One region of the Methylobacterium sp. WCS2018Hpa-22 genome, then DNA from elsewhere that is predicted to be linked to it. Evidence: predicted binding sites of a transcription regulator. Region 1 holds the regulator's gene; the other holds the start of a gene.
What was found. The regulator PhoB, encoded in region 1, activates phosphate uptake and scavenging genes when phosphate is short. The targets are predictions, from matches to a motif close to TGTCATNNANCTGTCAT.
Positions count from the first base shown of each region.

Region 1 (4,842 bases):
ACGGCCGCAACTCGAAGCTCGCCGACGTGATTCGCTTCCTCAACGACATCCTGCTCTCGGCCCCCTCGATCCTCATCGGCCTGTTCGTCTACACGCTGATGGTGCGGCCGATGGGGACCTATTCGGGCTGGGCCGGCGGCGTGGCTCTCGCCATCATCGCCACCCCGGTGATCGTGCGCACCACCGAGGACATGCTGCGCCTCGTGCCCTCGACCCTGCGCGAGGCCGGCGCGGCCCTCGGTGCCCCGCCCTCCATCGTCATCAAGAGCATCACCTGGCGCGGCGCCAGCGCCGGCATCGTGACCGGCATCATCCTGGCGCTCGCCCGCATCGCCGGCGAGACCGCGCCGCTGCTCTTCACCGCGCTCAACAACAACAGCTGGTTCTCGCCCAACCTCATGGGCGGCATCCCCAACCTTCCGGTGATGATCTACCAGTTCGCACTCTCGCCCTACTCGAACTGGCAGCAGCTCGCCTGGGCCGGCGCCCTCCTCATCACCGCTACGATCCTCGCCCTGTCGATCGTGGCCCGCTTCGTCATCAAGAGCGAGCGGGCGCGCTGATCCCGCGCCCCCGTCCCACCCCGTTTTCGACAAGGACACGCATCCGATGAACGCCGCTCCCGCGATCACGCAGGCCCAGCTGACCGGTCGCCACCAGGCCGACGATCAGGCCCCCATCCGCATCGCTGTGAAGGACCTGAACTTCTATTACGGCTCGTTCCACGGCCTGAAGTCGGTAAACCTCAACTTCCACGACCGCCAGGTCACCGCCCTGATCGGCCCGTCGGGCTGCGGGAAGTCGACCCTGCTGCGGACCTTCAACCGCATCTACAGCCTCTATCCGGAGCAGCGCGCCGAGGGTGAGATCCTCCTCGACGGGCAGAACGTGCTCGATTCGAAGGTCGATCTGAACGAGCTGCGCTCGCGCATCGGCATGGTGTTCCAGAAGCCGACGCCCTTCCCGATGTCGATCTACGACAACGTCGCCTTCGGCCTGCGTCTCTACGAGAAGCTGCCCAAGGCCGATCTCGACGTGCGCGTCGAGGAATCCTTGCGCAAGGCCGCCCTCTGGGACGAGGTGAAGGACAAGCTCAAGCAATCCGGCATGGGTCTCTCCGGCGGTCAGCAGCAGCGTCTCTGCATCGCCCGCACCGTCGCCCAGCGTCCCGAGGTGATCCTGTTCGACGAGCCGACCTCGGCCCTCGACCCGATCTCCACGGGCCGCATCGAGGAGCTGATCGAGCAGCTGCGCTCGGAATTCACGATCGTCATCGTGACCCACAACATGCAGCAGGCCGCGCGCATCTCGCAGTTCACGGCGTTCATGTATCTTGGCGAGCTGGTCGAATTCGGCCCGACGACACGGATCTTCATGAACCCCGAGAAGCGCCAGACCCAGGACTACATCACCGGCCGCTTCGGCTGAGCCCGCCGGGGCCGCGTTCCGCGGCACCGGTCCCGATCCTATGCGATGCGGGCTGCCAGGGGCGGCCTCGGTCGAGGAGTGCGAGCATGCCCAACCACATCGTCAGTTCCTACGACACGGAACTGGAAAACCTGCGCCGCTCGATTTCCGAGATGGGCGGGATCGCCGAGAAGATGATGACCGATTCCGGCAATGCCCTGGTGCGCCGGGACGTACCCCTGGCCCAGGCTGTCATCGCCGCCGACAAGCGTCTGGACGCGATCCAGCACGAGGTCGAGGAGCGGGCGATCCTGCTCATCGCCAAGCGCCAGCCGCTGTCCATCGACCTGCGCGAGACGGTATCGGCGATCCGCGTCTCGAACGATCTCGAGCGGATCGGCGACCTGTCGAAGAACGTCGCCAAGCGCGTGGTCGCCATCGCCGATCAGATCCAGCCGCAGAAGATCGTCATCGGCGTCCAGCATATGGGCGATCTGGTGCAGGAGCAGCTGAAGGACGTCCTCGACGCCTATGGCAGCCAGGACGTGAAGGCCGCCCTCGACGTGTGGGAGCGCGACGATTCCATCGACGCCCTCTACAACTCGCTCTTCCGCGAGCTCCTGACCTACATGATGGAAGATCCGCGCAACATCTCGTTCTGCACGCATCTCCTGTTCTGCGCCAAGAACATCGAGCGGATCGGCGATCACACCACCAACATCGCCGAGACGATCCATTATCTCGTCACCGGCACGAACGAGCTCGCCGAGCGGGACCGCCCGAAGAACGACGCGTCGAACTACGCCACCGTGTCGATGCCCGCCAGCGCCTGATCGCTGCCCCTGCCGGCCGCTCCAGCACACGCTCGGCGCGGCCGTCGCGTCCATCCGGGACGGTCGCCATCACCCTGAAAACATCCGCATGAACACGCGCATCCTGATCGTCGAGGACGAGGAGGCCCTCACTCTCCTCCTCCGCTACAACCTGGAAGCGGAGGGCTTCGTCGTCGATTCCGCCGCGCGGGGCGACGAGGCCGATCTGCGTCTTCAGGAGCAGGTTCCCGATCTCGTCCTGCTCGATTGGATGATGCCCGGCCTGTCCGGCATCGAGCTGTGCCGCCGCATCCGCGCACGGCGGGAGACCGAGCGGCTGCCGGTGATCATGCTGACGGCGCGGGGCGAGGAGGGCGACCGCATCCGTGGCCTCGGCACCGGCGCCGACGATTACATCGTCAAGCCGTTCTCGGTGCCGGAGCTCCTCGCGCGGGTGCGTGCGCTCCTGCGCCGGGCCAAGCCGACCCATGTGTCGGACCTGCTGGTGGCCGGCAATATCGAACTCGACCGGGTCAGCCACCGCATCCGCCGGCAGGGCCGCGAGATCCATCTCGGGCCCACCGAGTTCAAGCTCCTCGAATTCCTGATGCAGAGCCCCGGCCGCGTGTTCTCGCGCGAGCAGCTGCTCGACGGGGTCTGGGGCCACGACGTCTATATCGACGAGCGCACGGTGGACGTCCATGTGGGCCGCCTGCGCAAGGCGATCAACCGCCCGCGCCAGAGCGACCCGATCCGCACCGTGCGCGGCTCCGGCTATTCCTTCGACGAGATGTTCTCCACGGACGAGTGAGGCCACGGCCGGCTTCGCGCCGCTCCGTCCGGAAAGAGCGTCCCCAACGTGACGATGGCGGGTCGCCTTGCCTCCGGGCGATCCTCGCGAACCGATGCCATTCCGGCCGCCACGAGATAGCGCGTTCGATCTCGGACGTCTGTCCGTTCCGGCATGTGCTCGCCCCGGGGGGCTCAGGCATTCACCCATCTGGCGGGCAGCATGAGTTCCCCTCCTTTTCCAGGGGACGGGTGGCGGTCGCGCCTGTCGAATCTTCCTGGATAGAGGGAACAGCCGTCGGGCAGATGTCTGAATCCGTCAGACCTGCTGGCGGAACTCCGACGTTTGGTGCCCGCTGCCGGGTCCGCTTTCGACCCGACGTCGACGGGCCCTGCGGCCGCCGCCATCCGCTGAGAGCGGACATTGATCATGGGCTGAAACGACCGCTCCAACATGCGGTTTATCCGCTTTCGATGTCGCTACGTCACCTTGTCAGGTGACGTCGGGCTTCAGCACCCGCGTGTCATACCAACCGAGACGACGGTCATCGGCGGATCGCAAGGTGAGTTGAGCGACCGGAGCCCCGACTTCACGATCGACCAAGCGAGACCGGCGATCGGTCGGCCCATAGAGATGAGCCTCCCCCCATTGTCGAAGCGCGACGATGACGAGGAAAAGGCCGCGCCCCTTCTCCGTCAGGACGTATTCCCGGTAGGCGGTCCCGTCCGAGGCGGGCGCCGTCTCCAGAATTCCCCGTTCGGTCAGGTCGCGAAGGCGGGTCGCCAACATACCCTTGGCGATGCCGAGACCAGTCTGGAACTCACTGAAGCGCCGCACACCGTCGAAAGCATCGCGGATGATGAGGAGCGACCACCAGTCGCCAATGACATCGAGCGCGCGCGCAACCGGGCACCCGGCGTTCCAGAGGCTGACGCGCTTTGCCACGAAGGTACGCTCCCGTTCCAAGCTGGTCTCAATTTAGAACTGGAATGGGCCGGTCACAAGTGGTCTCAAGATAAAACCAGATCGGATGTCATCGACAGGACCGCCATGACGCACGGAAGAGATGAGCGAACCTCTACCGAGCCGGAGGGGGCCTTGCCCAGGACGACGATCCTGATTTTCGCCGTCGCCGCCGGCTTGGGCGTCGCCAACATCTACTACGCCCAGCCCCTGCTCGATGCGATGGCGCAGGAGTTCGGCATCTCGCCTGCCGCGATCGGGCTCGTGGTGACCCTGACCCAGGTCGGCTACGGGCTGGGCTTGATCTTCATCGTGCCGCTCGGCGATCTCATCGACCGCCGTCGCCTCATCCTCGGCCAGGGGCTTCTGTCGGTGCTCGCGCTGGTGGCGGTGGCCACGGCCAAGTCCGGAGCGATCCTGTTCGCCGGCATGGCGGCGGTTGGGTTGCTCGCCGTCGTGGTTCAGGTTCTGGTCGCATTCGCCGCGACGCTCGCGACACCGACCGAACGAGGTCGGGTGGTCGGTACAGTCACGAGCGGCATCGTGATCGGCATCCTGGCGGCGCGCTTCGCGGCCGGGATACTGGCCGATATCGGTGGCTGGCGAGCGGTCTATCTGGTCTCCGCGATCCTGTCGCTCGCCCTCGTCGGCCTGCTCGTGCGCGTCCTGCCACGGCATCGGATCCCGGCCGGAACCGGCAGCTACGTCGCTGCACTTCGCTCCGTCCCCATCCTGTTCCTCAGCGAGCCGGTCTTGCTGGTTCGCGGTGTTCTCGCGCTTCTGATCTTTGCGTCGTTCAGCACATTCTGGACCGCGCTGGTGCTGCCGCTCAGTGCGCCGCCCTTCTCCTATTCCCATACCTGGATTGGC
Region 1 covers NZ_JAVTJA010000022.1:67,667-72,508, forward strand. Annotated here, with positions in the region: gene pstA (phosphate ABC transporter permease PstA) at 1-563, shown strand, start outside; gene pstB (phosphate ABC transporter ATP-binding protein PstB) at 610-1,428, shown strand; gene phoU (phosphate signaling complex protein PhoU) at 1,515-2,240, shown strand; gene phoB (phosphate regulon transcriptional regulator PhoB) at 2,329-3,030, shown strand; gene RQI43_RS22410 (helix-turn-helix domain-containing protein) at 3,502-3,954, opposite strand; gene RQI43_RS22415 (MFS transporter) at 4,060-4,842, shown strand, end outside.

Region 2 (4,842 bases), on a different contig from region 1:
CCCTGCCGGATCGCCGTCGAAGACGCCGACCTGCAGCGAGAAATTCTGGTTCGGGACGTATTTCGCCCGGATCGCCGGCACCGCCAGCGGGTAGATCGGACCGCCGCTCGGCAGCACCTCCGCCATGATGTTGGGCCAGCCGAAGGTGGAATTGATGAACAGCGTGCCGGTCTGAGTCACGGCGAATTCGGTATCGGCCGCGATCTGACCGACCTTCAATCCGAACTGTCCGTCGAACAGCTTCTGTTCCAGCCAGATTTCGTAGAGCCGCGAAGAGGGCAGTGCCTCGATGGCGCTCACGGTGATGAAATTGTTGACGTAGTAGCGCGACAGGCCGGTGCCGTGGATGAGGTAGAGATTGGTGTGGAAGGTCGCCCCTTGCCAACCTGCCAGCTTCTCGAGGTCGGCATCGAACTGGATATCCAGGCGCCCTTCGACGATCGCACCGCGCCGTACACCGCCCGTCGCGTTGCCGAAGCTCTCGCCGATATAGGTGAGGCTGTACTCGATGCCTTTGGTCTTCAGAAAGGAACGCAGGCCATAGGGGTCGCCATACGGGCCGAGCTGGTCCTGTATCGAGGTGTTGAGGTTGGCCGAAGGCTTGGCCGAGGTCACCGACTGCGCCACCGACGTCTGCGGATCGCCGCCGGCGCCGCGCGGTGAGCCGATATCGAGCCCTTCCAGCGCCAGACGCGCCTGCCGGGCCGCAATCTCGGCAGCGGTCTGGGCGTGGGCGCCAGACACGGCAAGGCCGGACATCAGGGCTGCGACGGTCGCAAGAGGAAACGAGCGGAGCATCATTCCTCGGAAAAGCGTGTCCCAGGGCGACCGACCCCCGCTCGCGCTCTATCATGCAGAGCGTGACAGAGCTGTAACCGATACGAGGGAGCGATGTGGCCGCAGGAATTCCCTATCCCGGTGTGTCGCGCTTCCCACATCCGCTTCAGAGCAGTGCTCTGTGAGGAGCGCCTTACTTGCCGGTCCAGTTCGGCGGGCGCTTGGCCAGGAACGCCTCCATGCCCTCGCGGAAATCGGCGCTCGTGTAGCACATGAGGATGAGATCGTCGTCGGGCCGTTCCGATGCCTCCTCCTCGGCGGCGAGGCGGCGCAGACCTTCCTTCGTGGCGCGTAGGGTCAGCGGTGCATGGCCGGCAAGCTGCGTCGCGAGTTCCGTCGCCCTGGCGGCAAGAGCGGCGGCATCTTCCACGACTTCGCCGACGAGACCGGTCGAGAGCGCTTCCTCCGCGCCGAACAACCGAGCGGTGAAGATCATGTCCTTCACCCGTGCGGGACCGATGAGGCCGGACAGGCGCTGAAGGTTCGACATCGACAGGCAATTGCCGAGCGTCCGCGCAATGGGAAAGCCGAACCGGGCATCGCGTGTGGCGATGCGTAGGTCGCAGGAAGCCGCGATGGCGGCACCGCCGCCGGTACAAGCGCCGGCGACAGCGGCGATGACCGGCACGCGCAGACGCTCGAGCGTGCCGAGGACCTTGTCCATGAAGCGCTCGTATCCAAGGGCGTCCTCCGGGCTGGAGAAGTCCCGGAACTGGGCGATATCGGTGCCGGCGGCGAAGGCCTTCTCACCGGCGCCGGTAATGACGAGAACCTTGATCCGTTCGTCCGCCTCGATCCGTCCGCACAGGTCGATTAGGCCCTGATACATCGCGAAGGTCAGGGCGTTTCGTGCCTGTGGCCGGTTGAGGACGATGCGGGCGATGCCGGCATCGTCGGTTTCGAACAGGATCTCGTCGGTGGCGCTCATGCGGGGTTCCCATGCCGGACCGGCCGTTCATCGGCCTCTTCGACACAGGTCTTGCCCATCCGTGCCGCTTTCGGCAACCGCAGGGAGACCGGACAGGCGGCCTTCGATGCCCTCGGCTCCGATCAGAACAGCGCCGGGACGAACATATCCTGCGGAACTGGCTGGCGGGCGTAATCCTCGTGGCGCATGCGCTCGGGCAGATGCACCGGCGGGTGCTCCACGTCGCCATAGGGGATCTGCGTGAGGAGATGGCTGATGCAGTTGAGGCGGGCCTTCTTCTTGTCTACGGCCTCGACCACCCACCACGGCGCCTCGGGAATGTGCGTGCGGGCGAGCATCACTTCCTTCGCCTTGGTATAATCCTCCCAACGGCGACGGGATTCGACGTCCATCGGTGAGAGCTTCCACTGCTTCAGTGGATCGTGGATGCGCATGTTGAAGCGCAGTTCCTGCTCCTGATCGGTGATCGAGAACCAGTATTTCAGCACGATGATGCCGGACCGCACCAGCATGCGCTCGAATTCCGGCGCGGACTGGAAGAACTCTTCGTACTGGTCCGGCGTGCAGAACCCCATCACGCGCTCGACGCCGGCGCGATTGTACCAGGAGCGGTCGAACAGCACGATCTCGCCGCCCGCCGGCAGATGCGCGACGTAGCGCTGGAAATACCATTGCGTGCGCTCGCGCTCGCTGGGAGCCGGAAGCGCGGCAACGCGACAGACGCGCGGATTGAGACGCTGGGTGATGCGCTTGATGGCGCCGCCCTTACCAGCCGAATCCCGCCCTTCGAAGATCACGACCACGCGGAGCTTCTGGGCCTGGACCCAATCCTGCAGACGAACCAGCTCGTGTTGGAGCCGAAACAGCTCACGGAAATAGACTCGCCGGTCCATGCTGGGCGGACGCGGGCTTGCATCGATTTCGCTAACCAGTCGCTCAAGGCGCTCGTCTTCTAGTTCCATCTCCAATTCTTCATCGAAGTCGTCGGCCATCTCTCGACGAATAGCCTCGATATCGAAAGGACGAGTCCCGGCGCGCGTGCCGTCCATAACATTGCCTTCCTGATGAATGGGAATGATCCAGGCCCTTGGATCACAACTGCATGACAGTAAGGAGACCTCCTCGGCGACGGCAACGAGCTCCCTAAAGCCTGTATTGGCCTGCCTTCTCATGCGGGATTGTCGAGGGCATTTTTGGCCGGGAGGACGGCGACGCAAGCGAGCCGTCTGGTTGCGACATCCAGGGCGTTCGGCACGTTGGCGGTGCGGGCCGCCTCAATAGCTAAACACACCGAAAATTCATGCAACGTCGCGGCGCTGTTCCAGCACGGCATCCTTCGACAAGCTCAGAATGAGGGCCGCTCTGACCCGGCGGCTTCTCGATGGCGGGGTGGCGCATGCCCTGGATCAGGCACCAATCCTGGCGGCGCTCGACCGTGAGGCACCGTCGAATTTGGCTGAGTGCAGGCTGGACCATCTCTTTTTGCCGTCATCAAGGGCAACCAGCGCAACGCGATCCTGCACGTTCGCTGAAGCCAGGACATGCCCTTCGGCATCGATCAACGCCACGCGTTTGTGCCCGGCCAGCTTCTGGGTGCCGTCGTAGCCGCGCAGCCCTGCACGCCAATGCAGGTGACGCTTTTCTCCGGGCTAAGACGAAACTTCGCGGCTACACTCAACCTGTCTGTTTCAAACATTCGCCCGGTTTCGGATTTCATCCGTTCTGCGCCGCCACTCCAGACGGCGTACTATCCCCGCGTGCCCCAGCGTACGCCCATCCGGCTCGGGGCCGCCGCATCGGGGCCGATCGGGGGACCGCTCGGTCGGGCGACCGGCGGGGAGGACGGCTCTGCGGCCTCCTCCTCTGAGGCGGTGAAGGCCTCCTTCGAGAACTGGCCCGCCTTGCGGAAGGTCCAGAGGTAGCCGGGCACGATGGCGGCCATCGCGGTGGGCAGGATGCCGAGCCCGTCCAGCGTGCGGCCTTCCGCCTTGGCGGCTTCCGAGACCACGTTGTCGGTCTGGAGCAGCGTGACCTGGTCGCGGGTGAGCTTGAGGCTGTCCGGCAGCAGGCCGAGGCTCAGCGTGTCCACGGTCTCGATCACGCGGGCCTGCAGCATGGCGATGGGCTTGGGCAGGTCGACGACGAGGCGGCGGCGGCGGGTGGTCTTCAGCATGTAGCGGACGAGGCCGTCGAGGGTCTCGACCTCCGGGCCGCCGAGCTCGTAGACGCGGCCGGCCTCGGCCTGCCCGTCCACCGCGCGGGCCACGGCCTCGGCCACATCGCCGACGAAGACCGGCTGGAAGCGCGTCTCGGCTCCGGCGAGGGGCAGGACCGGGAGCACGCGGGCGAGCGACGCGAAACGGTTGAAGAAGCTGTCTCCGGGGCCGAAGACCAGGGAGGGACGCAGGACCACAGCCCGGGGCTGGGCCGCCAGCACCTTCGCCTCGCCCAGCGCCTTCGAGCGCGCGTAGAGAGAGTCGGAATGCGGGTCCGCCCCGATGGCCGAGACGTGGACCAGGGGCGCGCCGATTGCGGCGGCGGCACGGGCGATCTCGCCCGCCCCTTCGGCCTGAAGCGTGAGGAATCCCTGCCTGCCGGTCTCCTGGAGGATGCCGACGAGGTTCACCACCGCGTCGGCTCCCTCCACCGCCCTGGCGATGGAATCCGGGTAGCGCAGGTTCGCCTGCACGGCGACGATCTGCCCGACCTTGCCGAGAGGCTGCAGGAACAGGGCGAGGTCCGGCCGCCGGACCGCGACCCGGATACGGTAGCCGCGCTTGGCCAGCGCCCGCACCACATGGCGTCCGAGGAAGCCCGAACCGCCGAAGACGGTGACCAGCTGCGATGACGGACGCGGCAATGACGGTCCGGCGAAAGGAGAGGTCGAAGCGTCGAAGCCGGTCATCGCCTGGTTCCCACCTGTCATCCGAGATGCCCTGCCACGCCCTGTCCGGGCCGGGGGCGAGTCTCTGTCCGTCACCACTGAATGCGGGATTACCATCGCTCGCGCATCGATAGCTAGGGCCGTTGACCGCAGCGCGGGAGGCCCAGGCGGCGATGAAACATTCGGCGAGGGA
Region 2 covers NZ_JAVTJA010000012.1:170,451-175,292, reverse strand. Annotated here, with positions in the region: gene RQI43_RS17130 (carbohydrate porin) at 1-801, opposite strand, end outside; gene RQI43_RS17125 (enoyl-CoA hydratase/isomerase family protein) at 971-1,765, opposite strand; gene ppk2 (polyphosphate kinase 2) at 1,888-2,814, opposite strand; gene RQI43_RS17115 (complex I NDUFA9 subunit family protein) at 3,513-4,670, opposite strand.
Region 2: a site for PhoB is predicted at 2,857-2,873, ahead of ppk2 (polyphosphate kinase 2). Genes of this name have one in related genera too.